DNA from 3 places in the Streptomyces sp. NPDC020747 genome. Region 2 is predicted to be linked to each of the others. Evidence: riboswitches for the same ligand, from Rfam matches in the RefSeq annotation. Region 2 holds a riboswitch; each other region holds the start of a gene.
The links. A riboswitch is a leader RNA that binds a small molecule or an ion and turns the genes downstream of it on or off. The one in region 2 is predicted to bind S-adenosylmethionine.

Region 1 (3,266 bases), on a different contig from region 2:
CCGCGTCGTACGGCCTCGCGGTCGCCGTCGCCGAGGGCCGAGCACACCCACAGGGCGCCCGCGTCCGGGCCGATCGCGGAGAGCCCGGAGACCAGGCCGCCTCCGCCGCGCTTGGCGGTGAGCGCCCCGGTCTCGTCCTGGGTGTACGAGACCGGGCCGCGGTTGGAGGCGACCAGGATGTTGTGGGTGCCACGGGTGGAGACCATGACTCGAAATCTAGCCCCCGCCGTAAACGCTCAAACGTTCCCACCCGCCGCGGGGTCGGGTTTGCGGGCCGTGGAGCGCTACGCGGCCTTTCGTTCCACGTACTCCTCGATGTCCGCCATCGGCGGCCTCTCCTCCATGTCCACCGAATACGTACGCGGCTCGAAGCCGTGCTCGCCGCGTTCGAACTGGGTCAGGGAGGGGCGGATCATGTGGCCGCGGGCCAGGCGGAGCTGGGCGGTGCGGTAGATCGCGGCGGACATGCGGCCCAGGGCCTGCCCGTCCTGGTGGCGGTGTTTGCGGACGCCGACGTCGACCTGGGCCAGCGCGTCCAGGCCCACCAGGTGCAGCGCGTCGACCAGCATGCCCAGCTCGACGCCGTAGCCGACGGGGAACGGGAGCTGTTCGAGGAGGGAGCGGCGGGCCGCGTACTCCCCGCCCAGCGGCTGGACGAACCCGGCCAGCTGCGGCCAGTGCATGTTCAGGAGCGGGCGGGCCATGAGTTCCGTGACCCGGCCCCCCTGACCTGCGGCGGTGCCCAGCGGGCGGTCGTACATCGCCTTGACGAGGTCCACGCCCGGTTCGGTCAGCAGCGGGCCGACGATCCCGGAGACGAAGTCCGCCGAGAACTCCTTCAGGTCCGCGTCGACGAAGGCCACGATGTCCCCGCTGGTGACCAGCAGGGAGCGCCACAGCACCTCGCCCTTGCCGGGGACGGCCGGGATACGGGGCAGGATCTCGTCCCGGTGCACGACACGGGCCCCCGCCTCGGCGGCGACCTCGGAGGTGCGGTCCGTCGAACCCGAGTCGATCACCACGATCTCGTCGACGAGCGGCACCTTCCTGGTCATCAGCTCACGGCGGATGATCGCGACGATCTCGCCGACGGTCTCCTCCTCGTTGAGCGCGGGCAGTACGACACTCACCGTGGAGCCCGTGGCACGCTTCGCGGCGATGAGTTGCTTGAGCGGGCGGTCCTCGACGGACCAGGAGCGCGTGCTCAGCCAGCGCTCGACGTCTTCCAGCACGTGCGGCTCTCCCTTGCGTTCTTCGGGATGCGTGTGTCCGACGCGCGATGGGGGTCCCCCCGCTCGAGCGGAGTCGAGAGTGGGGGAGTGGAGTGCCTCACTGTCATCTCGCGGTTCGGACGGCTCTCTCCACCATCCAGGCCTTCGGTTACAGTCTTGAACAACGCTGATGACCATCGCATGTCGGGGGTCGTTGCGTGTACAACCAAAACCACAACCGAATAGCGCTCATCCAGAGGGGCAGAGGGATACGGCCCGTTGAAGCCCCGGCAACCCTCCGGCCGGTCTCGTCCTGATCATCGTCGATCAGCGCGGCGAGGCTCCCGGCTCGGGAAGGTGCCAAATCCGTCTCACGGCGAAGTGCGTCGTGAGGAAGATGAGGAAAGGGCCTCGCCTCCATGGCTGCGCAGACAGTTGCAAGCACCACGAACTCCACCACCGCGAACTCCGCGAACACCGTCGACCTGGGTCCGGCCACCGCGCTTTCCTGCCGCGAATGCGGCCACCGCGTCCCGCTCGGTCCGGTCTTCGCCTGCGAGGAGTGTTTCGGCCCGCTGGAGATCGCGTACGACTTCTCGGCGTACGACGCCGAGGAGCTCCGCAAGCGGATCGAAGCGGGCCCCGCGAACATCTGGCGGTACGCGCCGCTGCTGCCCGTCCCCGCGGACGTGGCGGACAAGCCCAACATCAACCCCGGCTGGACCAAGCTCGTCCAGGCCGACAACCTCGCGCGCGAGCTGGGTGTCGACGCCGGCAAGCTCTTCGTGAAGGACGACTCCGGGAACCCGACGCACTCCTTCAAGGACCGGGTCGTCGCCCAGGCCATCGAAGCGGCCCGCGCGTTCAACTTCACCACTCTCTCCTGCTCCTCCACCGGCAACCTCGCCGGCGCGGTGGGCGCCGCCGCCGCGCGCGCCGGCTTCCGGTCCTGCGTGTTCATCCCGCACGACCTGGAGCAGGGCAAGGTCGTCATGGCCGCGGTCTACGGCGGCGAGCTCGTCGGCATCGAGGGCAACTACGACGACGTGAACCGCTTCTGCTCCGAGCTGATCGGCGACCCGGCCGGCGAGGGCTGGGGCTTCGTCAACGTCAACCTGCGGCCGTACTACGCGGAGGGCTCCAAGACCCTCGCGTACGAGATCTGCGAGCAGCTCGGCTGGCAGCTGCCGGACCAGCTCGTCGTGCCCATCGCCTCCGGGTCGCAGCTCACGAAGATCGACAAGGGGCTGCAGGAGCTGATCAAGCTCGGGCTCGTCGAGGACAAGCCGTACAAGATCTTCGGTGCGCAGGCCGAGGGCTGCTCGCCGGTGTCCGTGGCGTACAAGGCCGGGCACGACGTCGTACGGCCGCAGAAGCCGAACACGATCGCGAAGTCGCTCGCGATCGGAAATCCGGCGGACGGTCCTTACGTTCTCGATATCGCCCGGCGGACGGGCGGGGCCGTGGAGGACGTGAACGACGAGCAGGTGGTCGACGCGATCAAGTTGCTGGCGCGTACCGAGGGAATCTTTGCGGAGACCGCCGGTGGTGTGACGGTGGGAGTGGCGAAGAAGCTGATCGAGAACGGTCTGCTGGATCCGAGTCTGACCACTGTCGTGCTCAACACCGGTGATGGTCTGAAGACCTTGGACGCGGTTGCTTCCGACACGGGGCTGACCGCGACCATTCGTCCGAACCTGGATTCCTTCCGTGAGGCCGGTCTCGGTTAGTTCGCCGCGCTCCTAAAAGACCGCGCACTTCCCCGCGCCCCTGACGGGGCGCTTCGCACCCGACCGGAGGTCCAACCCCATGAGCGTCAACGTACGTATCCCCACCATCCTGCGCACCTACACGGGCGGCAAGGCCGAGGTCGCTGCCGAGGGGGCGACTCTTGGTGAGGTCATCTCCGATCTGGAGAAGAACCACACCGGTATCGCCGCCCGGGTCCTGGACGACCAGGGGCAGCTGCGGCGGTTCGTCAACGTGTACGTGAACGACGACGACGTGCGTTTCGAGCAGGGGCTGGAGACGGCGACGCCGGACGGGGCCGGGGTG
Region 2 (3,266 bases):
GGTTCGTGGTGGCGCTGCGGGCCAAGGGCGAGACCGTCGAGGAGATCGTCGGGTTCGTCCGGGCGATGTACGAGCACGCGAACGTGATCGAGGTGCCAGGGGACACCGTCGACATCGTCGGTACGGGCGGCGACGGGGCGAAGACCGTCAACATCTCCACCATGTCGGCGATCGTCATCGCCGGGACCGGCGCCAAGGTCGTCAAGCACGGCAACCGCGCGGCCTCCTCGGCCTCCGGGGCATCCGATGTGCTGGAGAAGCTCGGGGTCAATCTGGAGCTGCCGACGCACCGGGTGGCGCAGGTCGCCGAGACGGCCGGGATCACCTTCTGCTTCGCGGCGAAGTTCCACCCCGCGATGCGTCACGCGGGTGCCGCGCGTGGGCAGTTGGGGATCCGGACGGTCTTCAACGCGCTCGGTCCGCTGACCAACCCGGCGAAGGTGAAGGCGCAGGCCGTCGGGTGCGCCGACCCCCGGATGGCGCCGATCATGGCCGGCGTGTTCGCCGAGCGCGGCAACTCCTCGCTCGTCTTCCGCGGGGACGACGGGCTGGACGAGCTGACGACCACGGCCACGTCCCGGGTGTGGGTGGTGCGGGACGGGAAGGTGCGCGAGGAGTCGTTCGATCCGCGTGACGTGGGGATCGAGCTGGTGCCCGTGGAGGCGTTGCGGGGGGCCGACGCCTCGTACAACGCGGATGTGGCCCGGCGGCTGCTGAACGGCGAGACCGGGCCTGTGCGGGACGCCGTGCTGCTGAACTCCGCGGCTGCGCTGGTGGCCCTGTCGCCTGGGGACGGGCCGCTCGCGGACCAGCTCCGGGCGGGGATGGTGAAGGCGGCGGCCGCGATCGACTCCGGGGCGGCGAAGGCCACGCTGGAGCGGTGGGTGGCGGCGACCAACGCGTAGCGCCGGCTGCGGGCCGGTGGGGGTTTTCTTCGCCCCCGCCGCCCCTACCCATTCCCGTCCCTGACTCAGGGGCTCCGCCCCCGAACCCCCAAAAGACTGCGCAGTTCCCCGCGCCCCTAAAAAGGGGGCGCGGGGAACTGCGCAGTCTTTGGCTCCGGCGTTTGAGGGACGGGAATGGGTAGGGGCGGCGGGGGCGAAAAAGGCCCGTCGCTTCCCGGCCGTCCCGGTATCCGGACGCCAGGGTTGCGTCGGGAAGAGCGTGTGGCAAGATGCAGGCAGGTCATGAGCGACAGCCATCAGGCCCCGGCCGGCTGTCCGGCAACCCTCCGTCCGTGGCGGGGTGCCCCGGGTGAAGACCAGGCCGTAGGCAGTGAGGTCTACGGCAAGCGCGGACCCCTCGCAGCACCAGGGGTCCTGGTCGTTCGAGGGAGCCTTCTGTGAGCAAGCGAATGCGATAGGGCGTAGAGCCCCGCCTCCGCACACCCTTTTCACCTTCATCCACGCTTGAGCCGTACCCAGTCGTACCCGCTCGCGTGGTGTTCCCGCCTGCCTCACAGGAGTTCGCCATGTCTGTTTCCACCGCTGCCGCTGTCTCCGCCGCTGTCGCTGCCGCCGACCAGCCCGCGTGCCGTGACACCACCGCGTCCCTGCCCGTGCTGGGGCGGGACGTCACCGTCCCGCTCGTCACCGGCGGCGAGGTCACCTACGCCGCGCTCGACTACGCCGCCAGCGCCCCGGCCCTCCAGCGGGTGTGGGACGACGTGGCCGCGTACGCGCCGTACTACGGGAGCGTGCACCGCGGGGCCGGGTATCTCTCGCAGCTGTCCACCGACCTGTTCGAGAACGCCCGCAGGACCGTCGAGGAGTTCCTCGACTGCCGTGACGGTGACCAGGTCGTCTTCACCCGGTCCACCACCGACTCGCTCAACCTCCTCGCCGCCGCGCTCCCCGCCGACTGCCAGGTCTTCGTCTTCGAGACCGAGCACCACGCGTCCCTGCTTCCGTGGCGGTCCCCCAGCCTTCGGCCGGGGGTGCCCCCATCTCGCTTCGCTCGCCGCGTCACCTACCTCAACGCCCCGCGCACCCCGGGCGAGGCCGTCGCCACGCTGGAGCGGGCCCTCGCCGAGCGGGACCCCCACGGGCCGGCGCTCGTGTGCGTGACGGGCGCGTCGAACGTCACCGGCGAGCTGTGGCCCGTACGGGAACTGGCCGCCGCCGCGCACGAGCACGGCGCCCGGATCGTGCTCGACGCCGCCCAGCTCGCGCCCCACCACCCCGTGTCCGTACGGGAGTTGGACGTCGACTGGGTCGCGTTCTCCGGCCACAAGCTGTACGCGCCCTTCGGGTCGGGTGTCCTTGCCGGACGCGCCGACTGGCTGACCGCGGCCGAGCCGTACCTCGCGGGCGGAGGTGCCTCGCGGAAGGTCTCGCGGCGGGTGGACGGCGGCGTCGACGTCGAGTGGCACGAGAGCGCCGCACGGCACGAGGCCGGGTCGCCCAACGTCATCGGCGCCTACTCCATCGCCTCCGCCTGCAAGGCCCTCACCGAGGCCGGCTTCGATGCGTTGGTCGCCCGCGAGCAGCAACTGATCGACACCGTCCGGGCCGGGCTCGCCGAGGTGCCCGAAGTCCGGGTCCTCTCCCTCTTCGGTGACGACGCGCCGCGCGTCGGTGTCATCTCCTTCGTCGTCGAGGGCTGGAACAGCTCGCACTTCGCCGCCGCGCTCTCCGCCGAGTACGGCATCGGGGTGCGGGACGGTCTGTTCTGCGCCCACCCCCTCGTCCGTACGCTGCTCGGCAGCGACCCGCAGACCCAGGGCGAGTGCGGTGCCCCCGAGGCGGCGCCCGGCGAGAAGTCCCTCAACGCGATCCGCGTGAGCTTCGGGGCCGGCACGCCCGACGAGCACGTCGAGCGGTTCGTCCGGGCCGTCAAGGAACTCGTGCGGGACGGTGCGCAGTGGAACTACCGCACAGTGGAAGGGCGTTGCGTCCCGGCGGTGTGAGGCTGCCCTCACACGCCCGCCCCTCGTGGCAGCCCCGCCCCCAGCAGGATCATCCGCAGCGCGCGCTCGGTCGCGTCGGTGAGGAGTTCCGAGGCTCGGAGCAGGGCCTCGGCCAGGGCCATCGGGGCGGGCAGGATGCCGGTGTAGGCGTCCACGCCCGGGACCGTGTGGGCGCCCTCGCCGAGGGTGCCCGCCAGGGCGAGGACCGGGCGTCCGGTCAGCTTGGCGCGGCGGGCCACCTCGGCCGGGACCTTGCCGCGGGGCGTCTGGTGGTCCAGGGAGCCCTCGGCCGTGATGACCAGGTCGGCGCGGGCGAGGCGGGCGTCCAGGTCGAGATGGTCGAGGAGCACCTCGAAGC
Region 3 (3,266 bases), on a different contig from region 2:
CGCGGAGAGTTCCGGATCACGGCCCGCGAAGTCGGGTACGTCCGCCGGGAGTTGCGCGGGTAATCGGTGCGCCGAGGGCGGGAACGGGGGTACGTGGGCGGGCACTTGCGCGGGCAACGCGGCGACGCCTGTCGTGCCGGGGCCGCCGACGGGAGCTTGCCCGGCACCGGGAGCGGAAGGCCGGGTGCGGCGCCGCAGCACGGCGGCATACGCCTCGGCCAGCGCGGGGCCGGGATCGACGCCGAGTTCGTCCGCCAGCCGACGACGGCTCCGCCGGTAGACGGCGACCGCCTGATCGCGTCGCCCGACGGCCTCGTACGCCCGGATGAGCCGGGCCTGGGCGTCCTCGTCCAGCGGCTGCGCGACCGCGGTCTCCTCCAGGACGGGCAGTGCGTCGGCGCTCCTGCCCGCCGCGATCATGGCCTCGCCGTACTGGGCGACCACCCCACGGCGTTCCTCCGCCAGCGCGACCACCACCGGGTGCGCGGCGAGGAAGGGCAGGTCCGCGAGGGGCGGTTGCTGCCACAGCCCGAGCGCGTCGGTCAGCAGGGCCGCGGCCCGCTCCTGGCCGCCGCCGCGCCCGTCCCGTCGTACGGTCACCGCTCCGGCGACCAGGTCCCTGAAGCGCAGCAGGTCGATGGCGTCGTTCGGGACGCGCAGCGCGTAGCCGTCGCCGAGCCGGGGGAGCAGCGCACTGCGGGCGCGTGCTGGCCGGTCCGGTTCCAGCAGGTGGCGCAGGTGCTTGATGTGGGTCTGGACGACGTTCGACGCGGTGGCCGGCGGGCGCTCGCCCCACAGCGCGTCCGCGAGTCCGAAGAACGGCAGTTGCTGTCCACGGGACACCGCGAGCAGGGCGAGTACCGCGCGGCGCTGGGGCGAACCGAGGTCGAGGCGGGTGCCGTCCCGCCAGGCGCAGACCGGCCCGAGTACCTGAATGCGCATGCGCTCCCCGCCCGCCGTTTTACAACTCCCTCACCATTTCCTTTCTTCATCCCCATCTCTATCTCTCTTGTCGGCATATCCGGAAGGCGTATTCCGGCCCACTGCCGCGCAGTTGTCACACCGGGCCCGCGGGCTCGCGTTCAGCGCTCGTCGCCGGAGACGTCCGGGTGCCGGCCGAGGCGTCGCACGTACTCCTCGATGTGGCGGTACGGAGCGAGGGTGCCGGCCGCGTCGAAGTGGTCGAGGTGGGTGAGTGTCACCCAGAGATCCCTGTCCGCGGTGCCGAGCTCATCGCCCAACACGTAGGGCTGGCAGGCGAGTTGACGGTTCAGGCGGTCCAGGGCGGGCAGCCGGGCTCCGTCGGTCTCGGGGTCGGCGAGCAGGCCGGCGAGGTCGCGGAGGATGTCGGGCGTGTGGTTGCTGACGACGCGTCCGCTCCAGCGGTCGCACAGCGCGGGCGCGGTGAGCGGGCCGTCGTAGTGGTGCCAGGTCGCCTCGTAGGCGCCGCGCAGCGACGCGAAGGCATCGGGTGTCTCGGCGGGGAGCTTCAGGACGGTGGTGGTGAGCGAGTCCGTGAGGCCGAGCAGGTCGAGGACGACCGCCACGCGCGCCGAGTAGGGACAGGCCTCGGACAGGTACAGCTGATAGCGGTGCGGCGCCGGGTAGAAGCCGCCCGCGAGACCGACGCCGATACGGCCGCGGAAGCGGTGCGGACGGGCGGCCGGGACGGGGCCGGACGAGCCGCCGGCGGCCGTGCCGCGGCCGGACGAATGGGAGGCGGTCGTGTGGGCGGCGGTCGCGCGCGAGGTCGCCGTCGTGAAGGTGTCAGTGCTGCTGGAACCGCGGGAAACCGTCTCGGGCATGACTCTCCAGGGGAACTCGAAGGCCCTGGCCGCCTCGTGGGCGCCAGTGGCGGAACGGAGTGACTGCGCTGGCCGTACAGGTCCGGATCGGTCGGACGCGTAGCGGATCAGTAAGCGCTGGAGACACGCGACAAATCGATGTGCAGGCGCCTCGTCAAGCCGTTCCTGGACAAATTCCCACCGGTCCTGCCGTCGGGGCTCACGAGACGCGAGACCACGCTTGCCCCGCCGCTCCGGCGGAACCCGGTCGTCACCCGGGGCACCCCGTCGCGGTGGAAGGGTTGCCTGCCAGCGGGCCGGGGCCGATGACCGCACGAACGGGGAGTCCCCGCACGACGGGCGCTGGCGATCGTGACCGTCCCCGCCAGTGTTGATGCGGTCCGCGGGACCGTCAAGACGGCGTCTCAGCAGCTGGGCCTCCGGCCCGACAGGAACTCTTGGTGGCAGGAAGAAAGGACACAGCCGTACTGTTGTGCTCGTTGACGACGAGGCGGTGCCCGACCGAGGGCCCGCGCATGCGAGGTCGGCCGGACCCCCGGTCCGCCGAGCCGGAAGGGCGGAGGTGACGCACGTGCGAGCGCGAACCATGTCCCGCCGCGGCGCCACGAAGGCCGCCCCGCTCCATCGCGTACGCCTCTACTCCCGGCCGCACATCGACCTGTTGCGCTTCGCCGGCGCGCTCTGTTGCTCCTGACCCGTAACCCACGCGGCCGCGCCCTCCGCTGAGGGCCGGCTTTCCCGTACGGTCGATCAGGAAGGCACACCTGTCGTGTCCTCAGCACCTTCTGCCCCGCCCTCGTCGGCGCGGCTGCACCTCGCCGTGGCGCTCGACGGCGCCGGCTGGCATCCCGCCGCCTGGCGCGAACCGGTGGCCCGGCCCCGGGAACTGTTCACCGCCGCGTACTGGGCCGACCTCGTCGCCGAGGCCGAGCGCGGTCTCCTCGACTTCGTGACCTTCGAGGACGGCCTCGGACCGCAGTCCTCACACTCCATCGAGCCGGACGGGCGGACCGACCAGGTCCGCGGCCGGCTCGACGCCGTTCTCGTCGCCGCGCGCATCGCACCGCTGACCCGGCACATAGGTCTGGTGCCGACCGTGGTGGCCACGCACACGGAGCCGTTCCACATCTCCAAGGCCATCGCCACCCTCGACCACGTGAGTTCCGGCCGGGCGGGCCTGCGGGTGCAGTTGACGGCACGTCAGAACGAGGCGGCGCACTTCGGCCGCCGTACGCTGCCCCGCCTGGACGCCTACGACAGCACGGCCACGCAGGACGTGGTGGGCGAACTCTTCGACGAGACGGCCGACTACGTCGAGGTCGTGCGCCGGCTCTGGGACAGCTGGGAGGACGACGCCGAGATCCGGGACGTGGCCACCGGCCGTTTCGTCGACCGCGAAAAGCTGCACTACATCGACTTCGAGGGCAGGCACTTCAACGTCAAGGGCCCCTCCATCACCCC

Region 1: linked by a shared signal. The riboswitch ahead of thrC (threonine synthase) and the one ahead of ACH4YP_RS30615 (aminotransferase class V-fold PLP-dependent enzyme) in region 2 are both predicted to bind S-adenosylmethionine.
Region 3: linked by a shared signal. The riboswitch ahead of ACH4YP_RS01815 (glutathione S-transferase C-terminal domain-containing protein) and the one ahead of ACH4YP_RS30615 (aminotransferase class V-fold PLP-dependent enzyme) in region 2 are both predicted to bind S-adenosylmethionine.

Annotation. Positions count from the first base shown of each region.
Region 1 is NZ_JBIRTJ010000006.1:236,185-239,450, reverse strand. It holds gene ACH4YP_RS18535 (trehalose-6-phosphate synthase) at 1-206, opposite strand, end outside; gene ACH4YP_RS18530 (glucosyl-3-phosphoglycerate synthase) at 285-1,232, opposite strand; SAM riboswitch class I at 1,458-1,615, shown strand; gene thrC (threonine synthase) at 1,631-2,941, shown strand; gene ACH4YP_RS18520 (ubiquitin-like small modifier protein 1) at 3,021-3,266, shown strand, end outside.
Region 2 is NZ_JBIRTJ010000013.1:7,785-11,050, forward strand. It holds gene trpD (anthranilate phosphoribosyltransferase) at 1-905, shown strand, start outside; SAM riboswitch class IV at 1,184-1,300, shown strand; gene ACH4YP_RS30615 (aminotransferase class V-fold PLP-dependent enzyme) at 1,472-2,908, shown strand; gene ACH4YP_RS30620 (glycerate kinase) at 2,917-3,266, opposite strand, start outside.
Region 3 is NZ_JBIRTJ010000001.1:445,929-449,194, reverse strand. It holds gene ACH4YP_RS01820 (AfsR/SARP family transcriptional regulator) at 1-942, opposite strand, end outside; gene ACH4YP_RS01815 (glutathione S-transferase C-terminal domain-containing protein) at 1,083-1,805, opposite strand; SAM riboswitch class IV at 2,017-2,162, opposite strand; gene ACH4YP_RS01810 (putative leader peptide) at 2,377-2,499, shown strand; gene ACH4YP_RS01805 (LLM class flavin-dependent oxidoreductase) at 2,575-3,266, shown strand, end outside.